DNA from 2 places in the Paeniglutamicibacter sp. genome. Region 1 is predicted to be linked to the other one. Evidence: riboswitches for the same ligand, from Rfam matches in the RefSeq annotation. Region 1 holds a riboswitch; the other holds the start of a gene.
What was found. A riboswitch is a leader RNA that binds a small molecule or an ion and turns the genes downstream of it on or off. The one in region 1 is predicted to bind S-adenosylmethionine.
Positions count from the first base shown of each region.

Region 2: it holds a riboswitch for S-adenosylmethionine, as region 1 does, so the genes downstream of both, ACLQ7E_RS12090 (flavin reductase family protein) here and ACLQ7E_RS04860 (OsmC family protein) in region 1, are expected to answer to the same signal.

Region 1 covers NZ_JBKKAP010000039.1:62,012-78,775, reverse strand. The annotation lists gene ACLQ7E_RS04900 (quaternary amine ABC transporter ATP-binding protein) at 1-188, shown strand, start outside; gene ACLQ7E_RS04895 (ABC transporter permease) at 188-1,036, shown strand; gene ACLQ7E_RS04890 (glycine betaine ABC transporter substrate-binding protein) at 1,091-1,993, shown strand; gene ACLQ7E_RS04885 (PQQ-dependent sugar dehydrogenase) at 2,126-3,244, shown strand; gene ACLQ7E_RS04880 (hypothetical protein) at 3,241-3,633, opposite strand; gene ACLQ7E_RS04875 (FAD-dependent oxidoreductase) at 3,743-5,113, opposite strand; gene ACLQ7E_RS04870 (VOC family protein) at 5,538-5,969, opposite strand; gene ACLQ7E_RS04865 (MarR family winged helix-turn-helix transcriptional regulator) at 6,248-6,751, shown strand; SAM riboswitch class IV at 7,110-7,228, shown strand; gene ACLQ7E_RS04860 (OsmC family protein) at 7,269-7,814, shown strand; gene aztD (zinc metallochaperone AztD) at 7,905-9,218, opposite strand; gene ACLQ7E_RS04850 (hypothetical protein) at 9,360-9,602, opposite strand; gene ACLQ7E_RS04845 (bifunctional metallophosphatase/5'-nucleotidase) at 9,788-11,533, shown strand; gene ACLQ7E_RS04840 (amino acid permease) at 12,164-13,714, shown strand; gene ACLQ7E_RS04835 (MFS transporter) at 13,740-14,909, opposite strand; gene ACLQ7E_RS04830 (ABC transporter permease subunit) at 15,156-15,941, opposite strand; gene ACLQ7E_RS04825 (ABC transporter ATP-binding protein) at 15,938-16,764, opposite strand, start outside.
Region 2 covers NZ_JBKKAP010000100.1:30-5,032, reverse strand. The annotation lists gene ACLQ7E_RS12105 (ZIP family metal transporter) at 1-596, opposite strand, end outside; gene dnaB (replicative DNA helicase) at 785-2,158, opposite strand; gene ACLQ7E_RS12095 (DUF1801 domain-containing protein) at 2,674-3,099, shown strand; gene ACLQ7E_RS12090 (flavin reductase family protein) at 3,193-3,702, opposite strand; SAM riboswitch class IV at 3,770-3,882, opposite strand; gene ACLQ7E_RS12085 (dihydrofolate reductase family protein) at 4,125-4,748, opposite strand.

The DNA.
Region 1 (16,764 bases):
ACGAGAAGGGCCGGCTGGTTGGCGCGGTTGCACGCGCAACGCTGCTGGCGGCCCTGGGCAACGTCCCCTCAACGACCGATGCAATCCAGATCGTGGTCCCGGGACAGAGCGCGGGAAACGACGACGGCAGCCAACAACCGGAAATTTTCGCCCAGGACCCATCGGGTGAAAAGGGAGGCACTCTCTAATGGCCAACGACTTATTCAGGATTCCCGTCGGCAAATGGGCGGAGAGCGCCCTTGACTGGGTCATCGACAACCTCGGTGTCTTCTTCGACGGCGTCAAGGCCTTCTTCGGGCAGTTCTACGAAGGACTCGACTGGGTCCTCACCACCCCTCCGTTCTGGGCCATCATCATCGTGCTCGCCGGCCTGGCTTTCTGGCTCAAGGGCTGGAAACTGGCCCTGGGCAGCATCGTCGGGTTCCTGCTGATCTACGGCATGAACCAATGGGAAAACGCCATGCACTCTCTGGCCTTGGTGCTGGTGGCATCCGTGGTCGCGGTTATCATCTCGGTCCCGCTGGGCATCGCCGCTGCCAAGTCCAGCGCGGTCTCCAGTGTCGTGAAGCCCGTGATGGACTTCCTGCAGACCATGCCTGCCTTCGTGTACCTGATTCCCGTGCTGCTGTTGCTGGGCATCGGGCCGGTCCCCGGCATCGTGGCCACGATCATCTTTGCCCTGGCGCCTGGCGCCCGCTTCACCGAACTGGGCATCCGGTCCGTGGACAGCGAAGTCGTCGAGGCCGGGCAGGCCTTCGGCGCCTCGCCCCTGCGCATCCTGCGCCAAATCCAGATCCCCCTGGCCATGCCCACCATCATGGCCGGCATCAACCAGATCATCATGCTCTCGCTCTCCATGGTTGTCATCGCCGGCATGGTCGGCGCCGGCGGGCTCGGCGGGGCCGTCTACGAGGCACTTACCGGTCTGAACACCCCGCTGGGCGTGGAATCCGGTCTCGCCGTCGTCATCCTCGCGATCTTCCTTGATCGCGTCACCGCCTCGCTCAGCAGGTCCAAGAAGCACGCTGCAGCGTAACAACTCCCCCATTAGCGGCCCCGCACCCTGGGGCCGTCGAGAAAGGCACGAATCATGAGGAAAAAACTCGCATCACTGATGGCCGTGGCTGCGGCCTCGACGTTGGCGTTGACCGCTTGCGGTTCCGACAGCGGGGCCGCTGCCGGCCCGGAGAACGGCGACAAGAAGGAGCTCACCGTCGGCGTCTTCGCCGGTTGGGACGAAGGCCTTGCCGTGTCGCACTTGTGGGAGCGCATCCTGGCCAAGAAGGGCTACGACGTGACGCTCACAAGCGCCGATGTCGCACCGGTCTTCTCCGGCATTTCCACCGGCGACTTCGACATGGCCATGGACGTATGGCTGCCGGAAACCCACGCCACCCAGGCCGAAAAGTACGGTGACAAGATCGTCGAACTGGGGACCTGGACCGAGAACGCCAAGCTGACCGTTGCCGTAAACAAGGACGCAGACATCGAGTCCCTGGACGAGCTTGCGGGCAAGGCTGACATGTTCGGCAACCGCATTGTGGGCATCGACCCGGGCGCCGGGCTGACCAAGGCAATGAACGACCGCGTCATCCCGCAGTACGGCCTGGAGAAGATGGATTTCGTGACTTCTTCCACCCCGGCCATGTTGACCGAGTTGAAGAAGGCCACGGGTGCCGGCGACGACATCCTGGTGACCCTGTGGCGTCCGCACTGGGCCTACGACGCCTTCGATATCAAGGACCTCAAGGATCCCAAGGGCACGCTGGGCGACGCCGAGCACATCAGCACCTATGGCAGCCTCACCTTCAAGGAAGACTTCCCCACCCTCGCCGGCTGGATGAAGGACTTCAAGATCGATGACGAGCACCTCTTCTCCCTGGAAAACGCCATGTTCAACGGCGCCGACACCCAGGAATACGCCCCGATCGTGGACCAGTGGATCTCCGAAAACCAGGAATGGGTCGATTCGCTGACGGCCGCGAAGAAGTAGCACCCCCATCTAGCGGCCCGGATTTTCCGGGGTCACCGGCAAGTCCTGCGGTGATTCCGGAAGACCTGGGCCGTTTTTGTGGCCATGGGCAAACGCTTCCGTCCACCGATCGATGCGCTCTAGACTCGGGCCATGAAGGCTCGTGGGCCCGCGGCCGGCCCCGACGTGGATCGCCGCACCGTCCTTGCCTGGGGCGGCGCCCTGGGCCTGGCGACCCTGGCTGCGTGTTCCTCCCCGGAGGTCCCCCTCGCCACGGCGACGCCCACTCCGACGCCCACCGGCACCGACCCCCGGCTGACCCTCAAGGCATCGGGCCTCGACACGCCCTGGTCAATGGTTGCCTGCAAAGACGGTAGCCACCTCATCTCCGAACGGGACACCGCCAGGATCATGAGACTCGCCCCCGACGGCAGGCTCACTCCCCTGGCCCATCTGCCGCAGGTGGTTCCGGGCGGCGAGGCCGGCCTGCTGGGACTGGAGATCTTCACCGAACCCGGTGGGGCCGAGTGGCTCTACGCCTACATGGGCACTGAGAGTGACAACCGGGTGGTGCGCTTCGCGCTGCAAGATGCCGGGCTGGGGCCCGCCCAAGACATCCTGACCGGCATTCCCCGTGCCGGCATCCACAACGGCGGGCGCATCAAGCTAGGCCCCGACGGCCTGCTCTATATCGGCACCGGCGATGCCACAGACCGGCAGGCGGCCCAGGACACGGCTCGCCTCAACGGCAAGGTCCTGCGGATCCAGCTCGAGGGCGGCATCCCGATGGACAATCCCTTTGCCGGTTCGCCGGTGTATTCCTACGGGCACCGGAACGTGCAGGGACTCGGCTGGGATTCGACAGGTCGACTGTGGATCAGCGAGCTGGGTCCAGAGAAGAACGACGAGGTGAACCTGATCCGTGCGGGAGGCAACTACGGGTGGCCCCAGGTCACCGGGGTGGCGAACGATCCGGGATTCGTGGACCCGATCCATGTGTGGGCGAAGACCTCAGAGGCCTCGCCCAGCGCGCTGGCGATTGCCGGTGACACGGCTTATGTGGCGTGCCTGCGCGGCGAACGGCTCTGGGTGTTGCCTCTTCCGAAGGGAACGCCCCCGACCGGCGGCGCGCTCCACGGTGCCCGCGAGTTGCTGACGGGCCAGCAGGGACGGTTGCGGGATGCGCTGGTGGTGGGCAGGGAATTGTGGGTGGCCACCAACGAGGGGGCGGATTCGAGGATCTTCGCCCTGCCGCTTGCGGCCGAAGATTAGTCCCATTGGGCAATGATGCCCAGGACCTGGCTCAGGAGAAAGCCTGCCAGCAGGGACGCGGCCGTCCAATAGAGGAAGCGCACGTTTGAGCGCGGCTTTTCCAGTTGCCAGGATCCGGTCTTGTCGTCCCGGTAGTAGACCAGCGCCTCGCCCTCGGGAACGCGCGGGTGTTCGAGCACCAATAGCTCGCTGCGGACGGTGCCGTCCGCGGTGTGGAAGACCAGGCATTCCTGCCCCTCGAGCACGGCGATCTCATAACCGGCGGTCTTCCATTCCGCATCCCGGCGGCGTTCGGCCAGGGCAAAGGCATAGAATCCGGCCGCGGCAATGAGCGCCACCCACCCTATGAGGTCGAGTGCGGGGCCCAGGCTGGTCAGCAGGTCTTGCACGCTCTCATCTTATGGTCTCCGGCTGCCTCTCACCGCATCCGGGTCCGCGCGTGACCGAGGAGGATTCAGCGGGTGACCGAGGAGGATTCAGCGGGTGACCGAGGAGGACTCAGCGGGTGAATGACCCGAGCACCTCGTTCAGCGCCTCCGTCGACGAGGGGTGCGTGAAGATTGAATCGCGCAGCGCGGCCGAGGGGACTCCCTGGCGCATGGCCAGGGCGACCAAATTGATGACCTCCTGGGAATCCACGTGCATGAGGGCCGCGCCCAGGACCCGGTCGGAGTCTGCGTCGACCACGACCTTGATGATGCCACGCGCATCACCCACGATCTTGGGTCGGGGCATCGCGGCAATCTCGGCAACCTTCTTGACGGCGACCTTGATCCGCAGCCCCTGGGCTCGGGCCGTCTCCTCGCTGAGCCCGACGCGGGCCAGAGGCGGGGTGGTGAAGATGGTGTGGGGAACCGCGACGCGGTCCGCAGTGGAACGCTTGCCGGTTCCCAGGATCGCGTCGGCGACGATGCGGTTGTCGTCAAGGGACACGTAGGTGAATTGCGGCCCGCCGTTCACGTCCCCCATCGCGTACACGCCCTCGGCCGTGGTGGACAGGCGTTCGTCGACCTTGACGGCTCCGGTTGCGGTGAGCTCGATGCCCGCCGCTTCCAGGTTCAGCCCGCCGGTGGCGGGGGTGCGCCCGAGGGCAATGAGCACCGCGTCGGCCTCGATTTCGTGCATCTGCCCTCCTTGGTTGTAGCTCACCTTCGCGGAGTCGGCATCTTGCCTGATGCGCTGCACGCTGGCGCCCACACGGACCTCGACCCCCACGTCGGCAAGGGCACTGAGCACCTCGGCGGCAACGTCTTCGTCCTCCTTTTTCAGCGCCCGTGCCCCGCGGTCCAGCACGGTGACCTTCGAGCCGAAGTGCGCAAACATCGAGGCGAATTCGGTTCCGACGTATCCACCGCCGACCACCACCAGGGATCTGGGAAGCGGTGCGTGTTGCAGCGTGGTGGAGTCGTGGATCCGCCCGCCGATGCGCGCGCCGTCGAGGTCCGGGATCGCGGGTACCGCACCGGTGTTGATGATGATCCGGCGGGCACCCAGCTCGAGGGTTTCCGCCCCCGCCTCGATCCTGATGCGTCGCGGGCCGATAAAGCTTGCCCGGCCAGTGATGGTCATGACCGCATCCAGGCCGTCGAGCATGGAGAAATTCTTGGCCCGCATCATGGCGGTGAGCTTGTCGCGGCGCTGGACCGCGGTGTCGAAGTATTCATGGTCGAAGCCGGTATCGGCGCGGACTTCGGCATCATGGATCAGCGCCTTGGTGGGAACACATCCGATGTTGATGCACGTGCCGCCATACATCTCCGCCGAGGCCTCGATGATTGCCACACGTTGCCCGGCACGGGCCATGTTTCCGGCAAGCGTTTTTCCGCCCTTGCCCCAGCCAATCACAATGAGATCGAGTTCGTCTTCCATCGGGGCACCCTCGGTTTCTGGAAATATCGCGTTGACTACGCCCGAGTCTGGTCCGCCAAGGCACGAACGGTCAAGGAAAACCGGCACCGGTCGGGTCCAACTCGTTCAAACGCTGGACCCAAGTCGTTGAAACGCTGCCCCTATTTGACGATCTTGATGAAGCCATAGACGCCGCGTTCGGCATCGATCATGGCATGGGGCTACAGGGAGAAACCCCGCGGCAGGACCGAATGAACTGTGAGCCCGACAGAGGCGGCGTGGCAGTGGGGCAACTGGCCGCAGGCCGGATGCACCTGTGGTCGCCGGCTGGCTTCCGGCTGTCAATGGCGTAATAATGCGTGGGTTCGACCTCTCACGGTCGAACCCACGCATTTTTTCATGCCGGTTGGCACCGTCGGCACTCAATCATCGGTGGCGCCGGGGCTTACTGCTCGGGGCTGCCGGGCCCGTCAATGTTGACCATCCAGTCAACTCCGAACTTGTCGGTCAGCATGCCGAACCAGTCGCCCCACGGCGCCTGGGCCAGCGGCTCGCCGATCTTGGCGCCTTCGCTGAGCTTTTCCCAGTACCCGGTCATTTCTTCCTTGTCGTCACCGCTGAGGGTGACGGAAATGGCGGTGCCGCCCTTCCACTCCATGTCGGCAGGGGTGTCGGCCGCCATCAGGTTCAAGCCATTGGGTGCACGCAGGTGCCCGTGCATGATCTTGTTGTCGTCATCGGAATTATCGGTCTTGGCGAACTCGAAGTCCGCGAAGGGGCGCAAATCCAGCTCACCGCCGAAGACCGTCTGGTAGAACTCGAGCGCGGGACGCGCCGTGTCGCGAAAGCTGATGTACGGGTTGAGAATCGTGCCCATGGTGTTCTCCATCGTTTGGCGGGGTTCAACAATTAGCAATTCTGCCCGTCACAAGTGGTTACGTGAAGCCCTCGGGCCGATTGTTTTGTCCTGAATTCGCTGAGCGCTCAAACCGGCACAAACCGCCGCATTGACCACATTCGCAGCAGACGCGATCGGCGCCATGGACACGATTGGGGCAGTAGAGCAACTCGTGACCAAAGTGGCGGTCGTGCGGGAATGGCAAACGCGCCGTCGCGAACACTTCGAAACGGCGCATCACCACTAAAATGATTCCCATGACTTCACCGTTCTCCGATTCCCGCCCCGACCCGGGACCGGCAGCAGACCCCGGAACCCTTGATCCACTGATCGAAGACGTGGAAAAAGAGTTTTCGATCATGGTCGTCAAGGCGCGCCAGGCCATTCGCAAGCGCGCCGCAGCCATCCATCCGGAACTTCAGCCGCTGGGCTACAAGGTGCTCTCCATCCTTGCGCGCGAGCACGCCCAGCAGCAGATCATCCTGGCCGAGGAACTCCAGGTGGACAAGGCCACCATGAGCCGGATGATCAAATGGCTCGAGGCCAAGAACCTGGTCACCCGCGTCCCGGATCCGAACGACGGCCGGGCCATGCTGGTCAGCATCACCGACACCGCACGTGCCGGATACCTTGCCTCTAGCGCGGCGTCGCGCCAATTGTTGAGGAACCGGCTGATTTCATGGGACCCCGAGGAAATCAAGCGCTTCGCCGACCTGCTTTCGAAGCTCAACGCCAATGATGCCCCGCGACGCGAGAGCTAACCTCCGCACGAAACCGGCCATCGGCCCCCGGCCCTTCACGTGGAGGGCCGGGGCCGATGTCGCAGCAGGCGTAGTTGAACCACCGGCGTTTGCCGCGTCTCATGACAACCGCTCCTCTCGAATGCCGTCATCTCCCGGGCGAGCGCGACTTGACGGGGGCCTTCCAGCATCGAAATCTCCCGAGTCAGACAACGCAGTTACTTCGCCGAACAAATCCAAACACTTCGAACCATTCGCCAATTTGGCAATATTCGGCACCTTGACAGGCACTTGTTCGATATATGGGCGATTGATCGTGAAGATTTGTTAAGTGCCCGCGTTGCGCGGGCACCATGAAATCGACAACACTCGTACACAGAATCACGAGCTCCTGCCACTCACGACCCTGGTCGGCCGGACAGCAACCCTCTTCGTCATAGCGGGGTGCTCCAGGTGAAGATTCGGCGCCGCCCAACAGGAGCGGCGTAAGTATGGCGTCGTGCAAGCGCATGCGCCAGCCACGAAAGGATCGTTTCCCATGTCCGAAACCCTGATCGATAGCACCCTTGATTCGGTTCGCGCCGAGAGGCTGACCGCCGCGGGCACCGCCTGGGGTGAGCGCATTGCCGCCAACACCGCCAGCGCGGCGCTGACCTTCAAGGCCAGCGGAGTGTCCACCGGTTCGGTGTCCAGCGAAATCACCGCCGGCAACCACCGCTTCATTGTCGACGAGCCCGAGGCACTGGCCGGGGACGACGCCGCGGCAAGCCCGGTCGAGTTTGCGCTCGGTGCACTCATTTCCTGCCAGATCGTGGTCTACCGCCTGTACGCGCACCAGCTGGGCATCAAGATCGACTCGCTGGAAATCAACGCCGATGCAGACCTGGATGTTCGCGGCCTCTTCGGCGTCGAGGAGACCGTTCGTCCAGGCTTCGGCGAGGTGCGCCTGACGGTCAAGATCGAGGGCCCGGAGACGCGCGAGCGCTACGAGGAACTGCAGGCAACCGTCGACGAGCACTGCCCGGTGCTGGACATCTTCACCAACCCGACTCCTGTCAGCGTCGAGCTGGTCACCGCCGGCTAGCGCCACCATGAACCGATCGTGGGTCGATGCCGTTCGAGGGGAACGGCATCGACCCACGATTTTTTGTTTCCCGGGAGACGGGGGCTCCCTCTATCCCTTGATCGAGGTGATCTCGTTGGGAACTTCTGGCAGGGTCACGCTCCGTGAGACCTTGCCGGTCTTCAGGTCCACGAAGTGCAACTCCTTGGTAGCCGGTTCGGTGACATAGGCGGTATCCCCTGAGACGTGCACCGTCGGGCGCGGCTGCTGCCAATCGATCGGTTCTTCCCAGGCGCCGACCACGGCAATGGCCTTCTTTTCCTTCCCGTTCTTCACGTCGTAGACATGCAGCTTGCCGTCGGTCCCCAGCAACAGCGCGTCCCCGCCGGCACTGCGGGCCAAGGAGCGGAACGAATAGCTGTAGTCGATGTTGATGAGCTTGAGGGTATTGGTGGCGGTGTCCGTCAGCGAGAAGGTTTGCGGGCGTTCAAGCTCGGCGTCCTTGTCCCTCTTGTAGTCCCCGAGCACCACTGACGAGGCCTCGGAGCCGGCCTGGTTTCCGATGCGGCCGTATGCATCCGGTGCTTCGAGCTTGGAAATCTTCTCGTCCTTGATGACCAGGATGCCGTCCTCGCAGCCGACCACCATGGCCTCGTCCTTGGCAACAGCCTCGCCATGGACACCCGGGCACTGCTTGGATTCGGCCACTGTGGTGCGCCGGTGCTTGGCATCCGTGGCGGAGAGCAGCTTCACCGCGTTGACCGCCTCCGAGGTTCCGTCGGTGACCAGCAATTTCCCGTCCGAGAGCTGCACCGCCACCCCGTGGTGGGCTTCGGGCAGCGCCACGTCGTCGGTGCGCGGAAGTTCCTTGTTGTCCAACTTGGTGGATTCGAAGATGTTGATCTTGCCGGTGGCGTCGTCGAAGAGTGCGGTGTGGCCGGCGTGGACCACCGCATGCCCGGGCTTCCCGGCCGGGAACACCAGCTCGGTCAGCGCGGGTTCGGCGGTGTAGTGGTGGGCGTGTTCCCCGTGCTTCTCGGACCACGCCCCGGCGTCCAGGACCTGGAATCCCCCGGCGGTCGAGACGAGCACGCGGCGGCCATCTCCTGCGGGGTTGACGCGATTGAATCCTTCAAGCCTGTGGTCCGAGAGGATCGCGCCGTCGCGTGCATTGGCGACCAGCAGTCCCCCGTCGTAGGTGAGCACGAGCCGGGGCGTGGCGGTACCGGCCTCAGCGATCTTGGCACTCGGGCTCCCTGCCGAAGATTCCGGTGCGGGTGCGGCCTGGCCGGGCGCACTGGAGGCGCATCCCGCCAGCAGGGTTCCGGCAGTAATGAGCGCCAGAATGCCGGTTCCCATGTGCAACCTGCGGGTGGTGGCAGCGGCCTGGACGCGGCGCTTGGTAAGTGATTTTTCGTGTGACATGGGAATCACCATAAGTTAAATGAGAATCATTCACAACAAAGGTCGGAGTGCGCGGTCTCGGTTTGCTATTGAGAACGCATCGCATCTAGAGTGGGTGGGTGGTGTCGCCGTCGAGCATGCCCCTGGCCACACAGCATTCCCCTACTCGCCGTAGTCGGTGTCCTTGTAAGGGATCCCGGACTTGTCGTAGGTCGTCCAAATTCCCACCTGGCGGCCGCGATCCAGGCGGCCTGAACGCATGATGGTACCGTCGATCCTGAACCACTCCCAGTCGCCGTGAAATTCCCCATCCAGGGTGAACCCGCGCGCCCACGGGCTGCCGTCCTTGTGGAGCTTTTCAAAGGATTCCAGCTCAGGGGCCCTATCCTCGTCGTGATTGGTCATGGCTTCATGGTGCCACAAATAGCCCGCAGACCCGGCGAGTCCCGGGCCTCCCGCAGGGATATCCGCACCCCAACAACCCTTGGACTCCGCATTACCGCTGGGTAGGATCAGCCGCATGTGTCCCGCCGGGCCACATGGATGGGACCACACCAACTCGTCACCTTTCTTGAGGGAGAAGAACCAACGTGTCCGAGAAACTTCCCTTGCGGCGCAACGCATTGATCGCCGCCGCAGCATTCATGCTCCTGGCTTCAACTGCCATCGCGGCCCCGGCGCAGGCCCTGTCCGCCGACCCGAACTCGCAGGTCCAGGCCAAGAAGCCGGACAACGCACCCACCACGACCATCGAGCTGGTGGGCATCAACGACTTCCACGGCCGCATCGAGGCCAACGATGCCGAGGCCGGGGCCGCGGTTCTGGCAGGCGCCGTCAAGGACTACAAGGACCGGAACCGCAACACGCTCTTCGTCTCGGCGGGAGACAACATCGGCGCCTCCACGTTCACGTCCTTCTCGCAACAGGACAACCCCACCATCGACGCACTGGTCGCCGCCGGGCTGGACGTCTCCGCGGTGGGCAATCACGAATTCGACCACGGCTTCAACGACCTGGTTGACCGCGTGATCCCGCGCTACGGCGCCGGCGACGCGGCGGTCGGAGCCGACTACGCCCTGGGAGCCAACGTCTATGAGAAGGGAACCAAGAGCCCTGCACTGAAGGAATACGCCCTCAGGAACCTCAACGGCGTCACCGTCGGCATCATCGGCACCGTCACCGACCAAACCGGCACATTGGTCACACCTGCCGGCGTATCGGGGCTCGATTTCGGAAACCAGCTAGAGGCGGCCAACCGGGTGGCATCGCAACTGAGCGACGGGAAGCAGTCCAACGGCGAAGCCGATGTGTTGGTGCTGCTGACCCATGAGGGCTCCTCGAGCAGCAATTGCTCCGCCATCGGATCCGAGGACACCTCCTACGGGGAGCTGGTCCGCGGCGCATCACCGGAAATCGACGCAATCCTTTCGGGGCACACCCATGCGGGCTATTCCTGTTCCTACCCGGTTGAGGGCTGGGCCAAGGACCTCCAGCGCCCCGTGCTGCAGGCCCACCAATACGGCACCACGCTGGACAGCCTGACGGTCACCGTCTCCAAGAAGCACAAGCAGGTCGTCGGACTCGAGGCGCAGCTGGTGTCGCTGACCACCAACGCCAACGACGGGGAGGTGGTTCCCCGCTTCGAGGCGGTGCCGAAGGTCGCCGAAATCGTCGCGGCAGCAACCGCCCAGGCCGAGGTCGTCGTGGCCCAGGAAATCGGGGCCATCAGCGCAGACATCACCCGCGGCGGAACCGAAGGCTCCGACCGAGGCGTCGAGTCCTCGCTGGGCAACCTGGTGGCCGACATGCACCAGTGGGCCACGTCCAACGACACGTTCGGCGGCATTCCCGCGCAGATCGCCTTCATGAATCCCGGCGGCCTGCGCGCGGACCTGCACTTCGGGACCGATGGGACCGTCACGTACAAGGATGCCGCTTCGGTCCAGCCGTTTGGCAACACGCTGTTCACCATGGACCTGAACGGCGCCCAGATCAAGTCGGTGCTCGAGGAGCAGTGGCAACCGGACGGGTCCAGCCGCCCCAAGCTCCATCTGGGGATCTCCGAGGGCTTCGGCCACACCTATGACCCGAACGCTGCGCGCGGCGAGCACATCCTGTCGTTGAGATACCAGGGCGAGCCGATCGCCGACGACGCGGTATTCCGCATAGTCACCAACTCGTTCCTGGCCGCGGGCGGAGACAACTTCTCCGCCTTCACCCAGGGCAGCAACGTGGCAGATTCCGGCCAGATCGATCTGGTGGCGGCCATCGAGTATTTCCGGGCCCACTCGATGGTGGACCCGGCCCCCTTGGGACGGGCTCAAACAGCCCAGTAATCGGCACATCAACAGCGACCTTCCGCCTCAAAGGTGGAAGGTCGCTGTTTCATGTTGCGATTAACCCTCTCGGACTTCATTCGAGTCCCAGGAACGCGGGGCCGCGGGAGAAGACCAAACCCGCTATCCACTGCCCATGGGACGCATCGCACCGATCGCGGGCCGTCGCTGCCCAAGCCCGTCGAAGATGCATCCCACATGGCCCGGATTCAGTCTTTATGACAATTTCACGTCATAATGGGCAGTGTCGTTTTGGGATCTGGAGCCATCAAACTGCGGCTCGATCCGACACCCAGGGGTCAAGTCGACCCCGGATCAACGACTGCGGCATGGTCTTGATCCTGTTAGCCCATCAAGCTGGAAGCCATCCGTGCATCAGAAACGCTGTGTCTTGGGACATGCAAGAATAAGGTCATTCATTCAAATGTCTACGGCTCACGACACCGGATTCGCGCCACATAGTGTCCTGCGTTATGGTCGGCCGCCCTCGGAAGCACCATGTCGGACCATCTTTACCCCGGACGGCAAGGGTAGTGAAGCGCCGGCGCGACATCGGGGCCAGATGGACCGCCGCACCGCAATTGTGAGCCAGCTCGCATCAACACCCCTGGGTGGTGTTGCATGACACCCATGAGCACAACTTCCGTAGAACTTGAACCCGAATCCGTGGCACAGCCCGGAACCGCCAAAACGGTCGGGACCGGCATCGACCCCCATAAGCCGGACAACGAACTCAAGCGCGGGCTAAGCAGCCGACACCTGCAGATGATCGCCATCGGCGGCGCGATTGGCACGGGGCTCTTCGTCGCCTCGGGCGGCACGATTTCCCAGGCGGGCCCCGGCGGCGCGCTGGTCGCCTACGCGCTGGTTGGCTTGATGGTGTTCCTGCTGATGCAGTCCCTGGGCGAGATGGCGGCCAAGATCCCCGTGGCCGGTTCCTTCCAGACCTTCGCCACACGCTTTGTCTCCCCCTCCTTCGGGTTCGCGATCGGCTGGAACTACTGGTTCAACTGGGCCATCACCGTGGCTGCGGAGCTGGTCGCCGCCGGGATCATCATGGACTTCTGGCTGCCCGGCGTTCCCGGCTGGATCTGGGCCGGAATATTCCTGGTCGTGTTGACCGGACTCAATGCGCTCTCGGCCAAGGCCTTCGGCGAAAGCGAGTTCTGGCTCTCGCTGATCAAGGTCGCCGCCGTGGTGCTGTTCCTGATCGCCGGCGTGCTCATGATCGTCGGCATCCTCGGGGACAGTTCCCCCGGGCTCAGCAACTGGCAGGACCGCGAGGATGTCTTCCATGGTGGTTGGGTTTCGATCATCTCCGTCTTCATGATCGCCGGATTCTCCTTCCAGGGCACCGAGTTGGTTGGCGTGGCCGCCGGCGAGGCAAAGAATCCCCGACGCGAAGTGCCCCGGGCAATCCGCAACGTCTTTTGGCGCATCATGATCTTCTACATCGGTGCCATCTTCATCATCGGTTGCCTGATCCCCTTCGCAGACCCGAGCCTGCTGGCCTCCGGCGAAGCCGACGTGGCTTCCTCCCCGTTCACCCTGGTCTTTGAGCGCGCAGGCATCGCCTTTGCAGCCTCGCTCATGAACGCGGTCATCCTCACCGCAATCCTTTCGGCGGGCAATTCCGGACTGTATGCCTCGACCCGCATGCTTTACTCCATGGCCCACGACGGCAAGGCCCCCAAGATCTTTGGCCGCACCAACTCGCGCGGCGTCCCCATTCCGGCGCTGCTGGCCACCGCCGCGGTGGGACTCTTTGGATTCCTGTCCGCCATCGTCGGCCAGGGTGCCGCCTACGCCTGGCTGCTGAACGTCTCGGGCCTGTGTGGCTTTATCGTCTGGGCCGGGATCGCCATCTCGCACTACCGGTTCAGGCGCGGGTTCCTGGCCCAGGGCAACAAGGTCAGCGACCTGCCCTACCGGGCGTCGTTCTTCCCGATCGGGCCGCTGCTGGCCTTCGCCGTGCTGATCCTGGTGATTGCCGGGCAAAACTACGAGGCGGTGGTTGCCGGGCGCGGCATGGAGGTACTCTCCTCCTACATCGGACTGCCGATCTTCCTGGGCTTGTGGCTCGTCCACCGGTTTGTCACCAAGTCGAAGGTCGTGCCGCTGCTGGAGATGGATCTGGTTGCGCCCCAGGACGTCGAAGACGAGATCGCCTCCAAGGCATAGCCCTGTCGGCGGCCCGCCGGGGAACCTACAGCACGCGCTGCGGGGTTCCCCGGCGATAGCCGCTTGCCACGACACCAAGCCAGAGCTGGATTCCGGCAACCAGAATCAGCAGCAGCAATGGCAGGGTCCAGTCACCGCTGACCGCGTATAAAAGGCCCATGCCGAACGGCCCGCTGGTGGCCACCAGGTACCCGACCGACTGGGCCAAGGTGCTCATCGCGGTAGTTTCCTCGGAGGTGTCCCCGCTGTAGGAGATCACCAGCAGCACCAGGGGGAACACGGAGAACCCGACGCCCATGGCCACCGCACACAGCCACGCCAACGACAGCGGCAGCCACACAAGGCCCGCCAGCCCGGTGGCAACCATGACTGAACACATGATGAAGGCCCCGCGCAGCATGCCGTGCTTGTTGACGAGCCACAGGGAAAGCATGGTTGCAGGGATCGTCACCGCCTGCAGCACCCCGAGGATGATCCCGGCATCCGCCGGCGACATGGACCGCGAAATCAGGACACTCGGCAGCCAGCTCATTATGGCGTAGGCCATGAGCGCCTGGACGGAGAAGAGTCCGGTAATGACCATCCCGCGCCGGGTGCGGATGAGCGCGAGCGGGCTGACGCCCGAACGCGTTGACGCGGAAGCGCTGTCGGAGCGGGCCATGACCATGAACGGCAGGAACGCAAGCACCGCGGCGAGCGCCAGGAAGCTCCAGGTGGCAAGTCCCAGAGTGGGCGAACCGGCGGCCAGCGCCAGGGGGACGCTCAATGCCGAGGCTGCGGTGGCGCCCACCGACATGGTGATCGTGTACATCCCGGTCATCATCGATGTCTTCTCCGCAAAGTTCTCGCGGATGAACGAAGGCATGGCCACGTTGCACAGCGCGATTCCGCACATGGCAGCCACCGTTCCGGCCAGCAAAGCCCAGGTGGTCGGCAACGCCCTGAATGCCAGCCCGGCCGCAAGCACGCACAGGGCCAGCAGAATCGTTCCGGACAGGCCAAGCCTCCGGGACAGCCAGACCGTCGCCATTCCGGCAACGGCAAAAACCAAGGTGGGGATTGAGGGCAGCAGCGCCGTGACGAACGGGCCGTAGCCCAGGAATTCCTGCAGGTCGAGAAAGAGCGGCGAGGCACTGGTGATGCCCGCACGCAGGTTCAGCCCGACCAAGATCACGGCAAGCAGCGACAGAACCATCAATCCACGGGACGCCGACCGTGGCACCGGTGGCGAATTATCGTTGTGAGCTGCCGCGTTTTCGTTCTTGGACATGCTCACAGCGTACTGGGCAAGTTCTTTCGGGAGCCTACGGAGCGGGAACGATTACCCACATCAGGGCACCATTACGGAAATTGCGGGCTTCCCTGCCGTATTCCACGCACGGACAGTTGCGGTCGCGAGACCCAGACCTTCGGCGGGCCATCAGGACGTGCCAACGTCGCGTTACCGTAGGGCCAACACACTAATGACGATGAACAGAAGGCTCAGCCCACCCAAACCTGCAACAGCCGCCCAGGGAACCCCGTTCAGCAGGGGTGATTGGCCGTAGGCCCAATAATAAGGGGAAAAGTTGTGGAGCCACTGCAGGTCTTGGCTCTGGTTTCCCAACGCGTTGAAAACGTAGCCAATCACGGCAATCGCGGTGCCAGCGGCAATGCCAAAGACCTTGCGCCCGGTTAGGGAGCCAGCGGCCAAGGCACCCGTTCCACTCAACAGTGCCAAGAGCGCAAACATGAGGACGCCTGCGAAAACCCTTGGAGTGTCAATTCCCAATTGCGCGGGACCGTTTAGCACCTGAACTACGACAAGCACCAACGCCGCGAGTAGCAAAATTCTGATAGCCAACGCTGCTGCTCGCTCCAGCACCACTTGGGTGCGGGTCGCCCCGTGGGCAAGTGTGAGTTCCAGAAGACCCGCTTCCTCGTCTCCCCCGATTGCGCTGGCTCCCCAGGCAATGGCTGCGATGGACATGAGCAGGAATCCGGTGAGCCCAAAGAACGTCGCCTGGGCGTAGCCGGGGCCGGAGGAAATCTGGTCATAGTTCAGCGCCTTGATCATTTCCTGGGGCAAGGCCGCCACCAGGTCGCTCATCTGCGCGCTTCCGCCAATGCTGGGGTACAACGGCAGGTACATCAACATGACCGCGAGCAGACCAAGCGACCAGCCCAGGGTGGCACGCCATGACTCCGTCAGCGACTTCCGCAGCAAGGGGAAACTTTGGGGTTTCATCGTCTTCCTTCACGTCGTGCAGGAGTTTTGGCCGCCGGTTCCGCCGAGTACATTTTCAGCACGGCTTCCTCCAGGTCGGGTTCCTCAATCACCAGATCGAGGATCTTGGTGCTGGCCAGTACGTGAACCAGCGGTTCGACGGAACCCTCGATGCGGGCCCGTGCCTCGATGACTGCGCCGTAGCTTCCGTCATGCGCTTGGCGGACTTCGAGGTTGTGGATCCCGGGAACCCCGGCGCAGCTGGCACGTGCGCCTTGTAGGTCATCACCTGGAAAGAGCACACGCACGTGGCGAATGGCGCTTTCGCGCAAGTTGTCAACCGTGGAGAGAGTGACGATCGAGCCTTCGCGCAGGATCGCCACCTCATCAGCCGCCTGCTGGATTTGGCTGAGCACATGCGAGGACAGGAACACCGTTTGGCCGTTGTCCTGGGCCTCACGAATGAGAGTCAAGAATTCCTGTTGCATCAGCGGATCCAGGCCACTGGTGGGTTCATCGAGCACCAAGAGTTCCGGCTCGTGCATGAAAGCTTGGACAAGTCCAAGCTTTTGTTTGTTTCCCTTGGAGAGCCGCCGGGCCTGGTTGTCCAAATCGAGGTCCAGGCGTTCAGCCAATGACTCCACCATCCCCGGTTTGACCGGTCCGCTGATCGCCGCGAAGTGTTCCAGGATCCGGCGTCCCGTGGTGCGGCTTTCCAGAATCAGTTCCCCGGGCAGATACCCGATCCGACGCCGCAATGCGGGACCGCCCTGGGTAGGATTCTGCCCAAGGACCTTGAGTGCCCCTGAACTGGGGCGGATGACGTCAAGCAAGCACCGCATGA
Region 2 (5,003 bases), on a different contig from region 1:
GCGTTGTCGAGGGCGAGGTAGCCGACCATTGCGGCAAGGCCGGAAAGCACCGCAATACTCCCCCAAATGGCAAAGACCTCCTTGGGTCCCTTGCCCGCGCGCTTCATGTCTGCGGTGCTGGCAAGTCCCTCGGGCACGTTGGATATGAAGATTGCCGCCAGCATGGTTGGGTTGACGGCTGCACCGGTGAGCAGCCCAACGCCCAGCACGATGGATTCGGGGATGCCATCCAGCAGGGCACCGACTGCGATGGCAGTTCCCCCGTTTGAAGCTCCGCCATCGCGGCTCCCGGGCCGCAAGGCGGCCTTGCTGCGACGCCGATGTTCCGCACCGAGGCGCACCAGCAGGGAGTTGGCCCCGACATAGCTGACGGCTCCGGCCAGGAAGCCGACCACTGTGGCCCACAGCCCGCCGACTTCCTCAGCCTCGGCAACCAGCTCGAAGGCGAGGGCGGAAATCAGCACTCCGGCGCCAAATGCCATGATGCTCGAGACAATTTTTCGCGGAATGTCCAACCACCAGGCCGCGGCGGCGCCGAGCAGCAACGCCGACCCGGCGATGGTGCCCCACATGAGTGCTTGCAAGGACATCATCATGGCGTCACGCTATCGCATAATAACTATTCACGCAGCGATTTCATGGAATACGCGGCATCGCGGACAAGGAATCGGCACCCTTGCCCGCGCATCCAGCGGACCATTTCGCGGCCGCCAAACGACTATGGGCGGTTGCGTGGCCCCGAAAGGGGGAACGCAACCGCCCGGTCGCCGGATGTTCCGAGAAACTAGCCGTGGCCGTCCTGAGCCATGTTGCTGAAGCGCGAGTAGTGGCCTTGGAAGGCGACGGTGATGGTCTTGGTCGGGCCGTTACGGTGCTTGGCCACGATCACGTCGGCCTCGCCGGCACGGGCCGATTCCTTGTCGTAAATATCTTCACGGTGCAAAAGAATGACCATGTCGGCATCCTGCTCGATCGATCCGGACTCGCGAAGGTCCGAAATCATCGGCTTCTTGTCGGTACGCTGTTCCGAACCACGGTTCAGCTGGGAGAGCGCGATGACCGGAACGTCGAGCTCCTTGGCCAGAAGCTTCAGCGCACGGGAGAACTCCGAAACTTCCTGCTGACGCGATTCGACTTTTTTGCCCGAGCTCATCAGCTGCAGGTAGTCGAGCACCACGAGCTTGAGGTCATGCTTCTGCTTGAGTCGACGGCACTTGGCGCGAATTTCCATGAGCGACATGTTCGGCGAATCATCAATGAACAGGGGCGCGTCATTGAGCCGGCCCATGGTGGTGGCGATCTTCGACCACTGTTCGTCCTGGATGGTGCCCTTTCGCAAGTCCTGCAGCGCGATGCTGGCCTCCGCCGAGAGCAGGCGCATGGCAATTTCGTTCCGGCCCATTTCCAGGGAGAAGAAAACGGCAGTCATGCTGTTCTTAATGGACGCTGACCTGGCAAAATCCAATGCGAATGTTGACTTGCCAACGGCCGGGCGGGCCGCGATGACGATCATCTGGCCGCCGTGCAGGCCCTGCGTCAGTTCGTCGAGTTCGAAGAATCCGGTGGGAACACCGATCACGCCCTCGCCGCGACTGCCGGCGGATTCGATTTCATCGACGGTGCCCTCGATGATGTCGCGCAGCGGCACGTAGTCTTCGGCAGTGCGGCGCTCGGCGACCTTGTAGACCTCGGCCTGGGCCTCGTTGACGATGGCGTCGACTTCGCCGTCCTGTGAGTATCCGAGCTGGACGATCTTGGTGCCCGCATCAACCAGCCGGCGCAGCACTGCGCGTTCGCGCACGATCTCGGCGTAGAAACCGGCGTTGGCGGCGGTAGGCACCGACTGGATGAGCGTGTGCAGGTAGGCAGGGCCGCCGATGCGGGTGATTTCGCCGCGCTTGGTCAACAGGTCGGAGACGGTGACGGCGTCGGCGGGCTCGCCACGGCCGTAGAGGTCGATGATGGCTTCGTAGATCGCCTCGTGCGCCGGACGGTAGAAGTCCAGCCCGCGCAGCACCTCCACGCAGTCCGCGATGGCGTCCTTGGAGAGCATCATGCCGCCCAGGACGCTTTGCTCGGCTACGAGATCTTGCGGTGGAGTGCGTCCATAGTCCGATCCACGTGAATCAGAGCTGGTTTCGGTGCTGGCTAGCGACACGGGCTTTTCCCTTCAAGCTTCGCGGGTTCCCAAGTTTTCCGCTTCATTACCTATTCAGTGTCTCAAGGAGCACAGACGATTCGTTAGGTTCAAAATCACACGTGCTCAAGGGCACCGCGAACCTGTGGAAATAGGTGGGGAACACTGTCACCATAGACCTGTTTCCCCCCAAACCCAACACGGTTATCCACAGGCCATGTGGATAACCTGTGAACCTCGCGGCGTGTTGTGTGCACAGTCTGGGGAGAACATTGTGGATTACACCAAAATTTTGCCCACAATACGGATCTGACTAGGATCTATCTAGATACATGCCTGTGGATACAAACTATTTATCCACATCCACCAGGGGCGTAAATACCAGTTATACACACAAAAACCCCGTGATTCCGGGGCTAAATCAGTCGCCGTTTCACAGTTACCCACAAGCTATCCACAGACACGCCGGAAGTTGCCACGGATCTGGGGATTGCGGGCATTGATGGAGATCACCAACCACTGACATACTGGGCCGCATGAGCGCCAACAAGACCGCACCAACGGCCGTTGATCCTCGCGAGTTCATCGCCGCCGTGCCCCATCCGATCCGGCGCACGGACGCCGAGGTCCTCCTGGAGATGATGGAAGAGGTAAGCGGCCAGCCACCAACCATGTGGGGTCCCACGATCGTCGGCTTCGGAACCTACCACTACAGGTACGAATCGGGCCGCGAAGGGGATGCCGGCGCCATTGGCTTCTCGCCGCGGTCGACGAACCTTGCCCTTTACGGGCTGACCATAGCCCCGACCGCCGGGCCACTGCTGGCGAAGCTGGGCAAGCACAAGCGCGGGGCGTCCTGCTTGTACGTGAACAAGCTCGCGGACGTGGATCTGGAGATCCTCACCCAGCTTGCCCGCGACGGCTACCGATACATGATGGACGTGGTGCACGAACCGTCGTAGGAAACCCTCGGCAAAAAACAAAGGGCTCCGTGCCCGTGCCATCGAATCAGGGATTCGGTGCCACGGGCGCGGAGCCCTTGAGGTTCAGGTGCCTTAGGAGACCAGCTGTTCGGCGTCCAGGCGACGGAATGCCGAGCCGTGGAACACGAGCGGCGAGTTGGCGTTGTCGTGCGTCTGGTGGCCGTGGACGCGCAGCAGCACCACCTGGTGGTCGCCAGCGGGGATCTCCTGCTCAATGGAGCAGTCGAGCCACAGGGTGGCGTCATGCAGGAAGAGCGCGCCCTCGTCGGTCGAATCAAGGCGAAGCCCGGCAAAACGGTCCCCGGACTTCGAGGCGATCTGTCGGCACACGCCCTCGTTCTTCTCGCTGAGCACCGAAACGCCAATGCGTCCGCTGGTGCGCACCAGCGGCCAGGTGTTCGAGGTGTTCTGGACCGCGAACATCACCAGCGGCGGATCCATGGAGACGCCAACCGTAAAGGACGAGGCCACAATCCCTTGCGGCTGCCCGTCAACGATGGCGCAGAGTGCGGCAATGCCCGAGGGGTGCTGGGCAAAGACGTTGCGCAGGGTGTTGGGGGTGAGGTCAGAGGTGAGTGTCATAGTGCTCAATCCTTCGGCTTCGGCCCACCTTCGCGGTGCGTGTCATTCACGCGCCAACCAGTGAGGTGTGCGGTACTTGCCTCCGGGGTTCCGGTAGGCCGAATCATCACCTGGAGCACCCCGCCACCGTGAGAGGGTTGCCGGTCAACGGGCCAGGGCCTTACGTTGACACTCTTGATTCATGACTAACGTTAGAAGAAATATTTACGTCTCGTCAAAGTTTGTTTCGACATACGAAGTCACGAAGCGTAAAAATCGAAGATTGTGCGACCATATGCCATGATTCTGCCGATGGGTACCGAAGAGCGCCAATCGACACTTGAACGCCGGGACTTCCTCGCGCTGACCGAAGGAGACGCTTGCGCTTCACGGAAAGCCGGTCGCCGACCAGGTCTCAATTGTGACCTTGCAACATTCCTGGACTAGATGTCCGAGACGCCCGTATAGGTCGCATAGGCAGCGTCGCCGGTGCATTGGTAGATCAGGATGGCAAGCCCGCCCGGGGTGGTCTTGCTGCTGGAAAGCCGCAGCCCTGCCGGTGCGCCGCCGTCAGGGAAGAGGCGCCGCCCGTGTCCAAGGACCACGGGTGCCACCACGAGCCTGAGTTCGTCAATCAGCCCATCGGCAAGCAATGATCCGGCAAGCCTGGCACTCCCGTGGATCTGCAGCTCCCTGCCGGGACGCGCCTTGAGCTCCGCGACCTGGGCGGCAACGTCGCCGGAGAGGACCGTGGTCGGGTTCCAGGTTCCCTCGCCCAGCGTCTGCGAGGCGACGTACTTGGGCAGGGAATTCATGAGCCCCGTGAAGGGGTCGTCCGGGTCGGTGATTTGCGGCCAATCCCTGGCGAAGGCCTCATAGGTGCGGCGGCCAAGCAGCAGCCCGTCGGCTTCCCCAAGCCATTGCGCGGCCTGGTCAACGAAGGCCTCGTCCATGTGCGGGACAAGCCATCCACCCTGGGTGAATCCATCGGTCGTGTCTTCCTCGGGAGACCCGGGGCCTTGCGACACCCCGTCGAGACTCACGAATTCCGTCAGTGTCAGCTTCATGATCATGCCTTCTTGGTCGTTTGGCTGCCCATGCCCGGGATGCGACGTTGCCGGTGATCGAGGAAGGGCACTGCTCCACTCGGCAAAGCTACTCGAAGGGAACGCCTGGCGCCAGCCCCCGGCATGTTGCCGGTCCCCCCATCCATCGGGAACTCGACCGCGACATCCAACGCATCACCGCACCAAGGCCTTAACCCACTGTGGAGCCCCCCCCAGGGGGGGGGCCCCGTGGGGGGGCGGGAACGAGGGCCGCGG